DNA from 2 places in the Roseburia sp. AF42-8 genome. Region 2 is predicted to be linked to the other one. Evidence: a T-box and tRNA genes for the amino acid it is inferred to sense, from the RefSeq annotation. Region 2 holds a T-box; the other holds one or more tRNA genes.

Region 1 (2,411 bases), on a different contig from region 2:
AAAAGACAAAGATGGCAAATATATCCGTAAAGAACGTTACTATGGCTCTTACCAGCGTAGTTCTATGTCGGAGATGGCGTTACTCAGGATGACATCAAAGGCGGTTTTGAAAATGGTATCCTGACTCTGACCGTTCCGAAGAAAGAAGTAAAACCTGCTGTGGAAGAAAAGAAATATATTTCCATTGAGGGATAATACCAGGATAATTAAAAGGAAAAAGGGGCGGTGTGAGTATTCACACCGCCTCTCCTTTTTATGTGAGAAACACGCTTTGCGTGTTTCTCGTAGTTTAGCTGACATTACTTTATCGTCGATGCCCGCTGTCTGATATTCTTATTAAAATTAATCACATTGTGATTATATTCTTCATCCATCAACTCGGAATGAATCATAAAATCTGCAGTTGCCTTATTATTTGCAATCGGGATGTCATATACCTGTGCAATACGAAGCAGCGCTTTTACATCCGGGTCATGAGGTGCTGCAGTAAGCGGATCTGAAAAGAAAATCACGAAGTCTACTTTTCCCTCTACTATCTTAGCACCAATCTGCTGGTCTCCGCCCAGCGGACCGCTGTTATAGCCTTTTACCGGCAGTCCCGTCTGGTCTGTAATCATTTTTGCCGTTGTTCCGGTTCCACAAAGGAAATGCTTCTTTAAAATTTCTACATTGTCTTTGCACCACTGGATCAGTTCTGCTTTCTTTCCATCATGGGCAATCAATGCAATATTTTTCTGTTTTCCGATTGTCAAAGTAAGAAAATCCGGTTCCATACTCATATTGTGTCTTCTCCTTTATTGTATTATTTTCCAACCTTTTCATTTATCAAGTGAAAATCAACTCCTGATAAACAATTGCAGCTCGCCAATCACGCTTATATATTGACTTGCTTACGTTCATTATAACATGACAAGATGATTCCAGACAATATTGGGGTAGAAATCTTCATATAAAAAACGAGTACACTTAACAGTGTACTCGTTTTTTTCGTCGATGCGACAGGATTTGAACCTGCGACCTCTGCGTCCCGAACGCAGCGCTCTACCAAGCTGAGCCACGCATCGTTATTCAGTTCTTTCACACGCTCAACTATATTAGCATATATCACATTTTTTGTCCAGTAATATTTTTATTTTCTTTTCTACTTAATCGTTTTATGTTATACTTAAGTCAATCATAAGAACGGCTTTTACAATGCCGAAGCAACTTTTTTTACCAGAGAAAGGCACATTATGGAGAACAACCAGAGACCAACAATTGCAATTATGTTAGGTGACACCCAGTCCAGCTACTCAGAAGACTTACTTCGAGGCTTCTATACCTGTGCCAGAGAAGAAGATATCAATATTATTTTTCTGATGGGACCTCAGATGCCACAATATTGTAAAGATATTTTATCCTGCAGTTTTGACGGGGACTATAATTATCAGTTTGATACGATTTATGATTATGTGCATTTTACCAAACCAGATGCACTCATTATTACCTATGGTTCTCTTTCTATTTTTAAAAGCAACCAGGTAAAGGCAGACTTTCTTTCCCATTATAAAGATATTCCATTTCTGATGTTAGAGGACACACCGGACGATTCTGACATTCCATACCTGATTGCTGACAACTACAACGGCATGCGGCAATGTATCGAACATCTTGTGAATGTCCATGGCTATCGTAAGATTGCTTTTGTAGCAGGACCAGCTAACAACAAAGACTCCAATGAACGACTGAAAGCCTACCGCGATGTTATGGCGGAACATCAGCTTCCGGTCACGAATGATATGGTCGTCTATGGCAACTACTCAGAGCTTGTCACCGAGCAGGTGGAATATATTCTAGACCACAACCCGGAATTAGAGGCAATTGCTTTTGCAAATGATAATATGGCAAAGGCAGGATACCGCGTCTGTGCTGCAAGAGACCTTTTGGTGGGACATGACATTGCCATTACCGGTTTTGACGACATTGACCACGCAAAAACCATGGAGCCACCACTGACCAGTGTTTCCCACAGCAGCTTCCAGTTCAGCTACCAGGCATTACAGAATGCGCTTATGCTCTGTCAGGGAAAGAAGCCACAATCCTGCCGGATGTCAGCCATTTTTCACCAGAGAAGCTCCTGCGGCTGCCAGCTGCACACCGGCTTTACCACACTGTGTCATATCAGCATGGAGCAGCTGCACGATTTTATACACCAGCAGGTCGATGCTATGGCTGAGGAATTATTCTCTTCCATTTCATACGAAAAAGATCGTAATTACTATATCGAAGTTCTACATGCATATTTTGAAAATATATATGAAGAAATCTTTATCCGGAAGGGAACTGACTTCTCCAACGAGCCTCTGATTCGTTATCTGAGAAAGCTTACTGCATATCCCCATATTTCCGGAGAAATGCTCCTAGAGCAACTT
Region 2 (2,411 bases):
AGTAATGAAGAAACAGAAAAAACAGTTGATTGCTTTATGCATCCTGCTTTTTATCTGTATTGTTGCATGGGTTGGCCTGACGAAGTGGAATAAGAGCCAGGAACAGAAAAAACAGGAAGAGGAAGAAGCATCCAAAGTTATGGTGACAGATGTTAACACAGAAGATGTAAATGCATTTTCTTATCAGTATAATAATGAGACACTGTCTTTTGTAAAAGAAGATGACACCTGGTATTATGAGGCAGATAAAAGCATTGCATTAGACCAGGATGCCGTGGAACCATTGGTTATCACCGCAGCACAGCTTACAGCAGACCAGGAAATCAGGGATTATGAGGACTTATCAGAGTATGGGCTTGAAACGCCGTCAAATACCATTACCCTGACGACAGGGGATGGAACAACAACACTTCTGATCGGAAATAAAAATGACATGCTGAGCCAGTATTATGTAAAGACGGATCAGTCTGATAGTATTTATCTGGCAGGAAGTGCAGTATATACCACTTATCAGAAAGGAATCGCGGATCTTACAGTAACGGAGAGTACTGAGGAATCGGCGACTGAACAGCCGGAAGAGACAGAAGAAGCTGATACTCTACAAGACGGGGATACGGAAAGCACAACCGAAATTGCGGAATAAAAGGATTGACAAGTAAAATATCCGTTGGTAAAATATATGAGAAAGTGTGGAAGAGAAATAGTAATCATTGGAAGCCTTCAGAGAGAAAACGGCAGGTGAGAGTTTTTGACGGAAGATGATGAACCAGTCTTGGAGCTGCATATCCAAGCAGAAGTGAAGGTATGTCGGGTTCTCCCGTTACAGAGAGAAGGCATAAGAAGATGTGCCGGAGTGCAGGAGCAGTCCTGAATTTAGGTGGTACCACGGATGAAACATTCGCCCTAAGCTAAATCATAGCTTAGGGCTTTTATATTGCTTTAAGCAGATGAGTTGCAAGAATAGAAAAAGGAGATAAGAAAATGAAACTGGAAAAATTAGTTGGTGACCGGTTTAAAGAGAGACCGGCAGATTGTGTGATTGACAGTCATGCACTTATGGTAAAAGGTGGATACATCAAATATGTGGCAAATGGTATCTATTCTTCATTCCTGCCATTAAAGAGAATTACACGTAAGATTGAGCAGATTCTTCGTGAAGAGATGGACAAGGTAGACGGACAGGAAGTTCAGTTCCCGGTTGTTATGCCTGCATCTATCTGGGAAGAATCCGGAAGATATGAAAGCATCGGAGACGAGCTGCTTCGTTTCACAGACAGAAACGGTGCCAGGATGGTACTTGGTATGACCCATGAAGAAGCAGCCGTACAGCTGGTTCGTGAGTATGCACAGAGCTATACCAAATATCCTTTTATGATTTATCAGATTCAGACCAAATTCCGTGATGAAGCAAGACCTCGTGCCGGATTAATCCGTGTGAGAGAATTTACCATGAAGGATGCATATTCCTTCCATACCAGCCAGGAAGATTTGGAACAGTATTATCAGAGAGTACACAAGGCATATGAGCGTATTTTTGAAAGAGCCGGTATTCCGGAAGTGGTATCCGTTGCATCTGATTCCGGTATGATGGGTGGAAGTCTTTCCCATGAGTTCATGCTTCTTACTCCGATTGGAGAAGATTCCATTGTACTTTGTGATGATTGTGGATACAAAGCAAATATGGAAGCTGCAGAAAATATTTCTGACATTCCAAGAGCCGCAGAATCAGCAGAACTGGAAAAGGTTCATACACCAAATATCCATACCATTGAAGATATCTGTGAATTCTTTGGCGATAAGACAAACAACTCCTGTAAAGCAGTTGTTTATCAGAAAAATTCAGATGACAGCTATGTGGTTGTATTTATCCGTGGCGATCTGGAAATCAATGAGACCAAGCTTGTTAATTATCTTGGTGATCAGATTCATGCTGCTGTTATTACAGAAGAATGCGGATTAAATGCAGGCTATATCGGACCGGTTGGCTTACATATCAATGCACCTCATGTGGTTTTATATGATAAGTCTCTGGAAGGAAGAAATAACTTATCCTGCGGAGCAAATGAAGAGGAATACCACTTCAAAGGACTTGATATGGAGCGTGATGTAAAAGACGCAGAATATCATGATTTTGCTAAGGTATACGAAGGCGGAATCTGCCCGAAATGTGGTAAGAAGACCGTCCGTATTTCTAAAGGTATTGAAGTGGGAAATATCTTCCAGCTTGGAACCAAATATACCAAGTCCATGAAGATGACTTATGTAGATAAAGATGGTGAGAGACAGACTCCAATCATGGGCTGCTATGGAATCGGTGTCGGAAGACTTGCTGCTGCTGTATGTGAAGCCCATCATGATGAGTATGGTCCAATCTGGCCAAAAGAAATTGCTCCATGGCAGGTCCACCTTTG

What was found. A T-box is a leader RNA that pairs with one kind of tRNA and senses whether it is charged. The one in region 2 lies ahead of DW059_RS01575 (proline--tRNA ligase), so its partner is inferred to be a tRNA-Pro.
Region 1: it has a tRNA-Pro gene. The T-box ahead of DW059_RS01575 (proline--tRNA ligase) is inferred to sense a tRNA for this amino acid. The anticodon was not compared.

Annotation. Positions count from the first base shown of each region.
Region 1 is NZ_QTVB01000013.1:5,893-8,303, reverse strand. Features, by position in the region: partial or broken gene DW059_RS07260 (Hsp20/alpha crystallin family protein) at 1-195, shown strand, start outside; gene DW059_RS07255 (methylglyoxal synthase) at 300-773, opposite strand; tRNA gene DW059_RS07250 (tRNA-Pro) at 991-1,064, opposite strand; gene DW059_RS07245 (diguanylate cyclase domain-containing protein) at 1,233-2,411, shown strand, end outside.
Region 2 is NZ_QTVB01000002.1:110,282-112,692, forward strand. Features, by position in the region: gene DW059_RS01565 (Gldg family protein) at 1-5, shown strand, start outside; gene DW059_RS01570 (DUF4340 domain-containing protein) at 5-643, shown strand; T-box leader at 682-909, shown strand; gene DW059_RS01575 (proline--tRNA ligase) at 982-2,411, shown strand, end outside.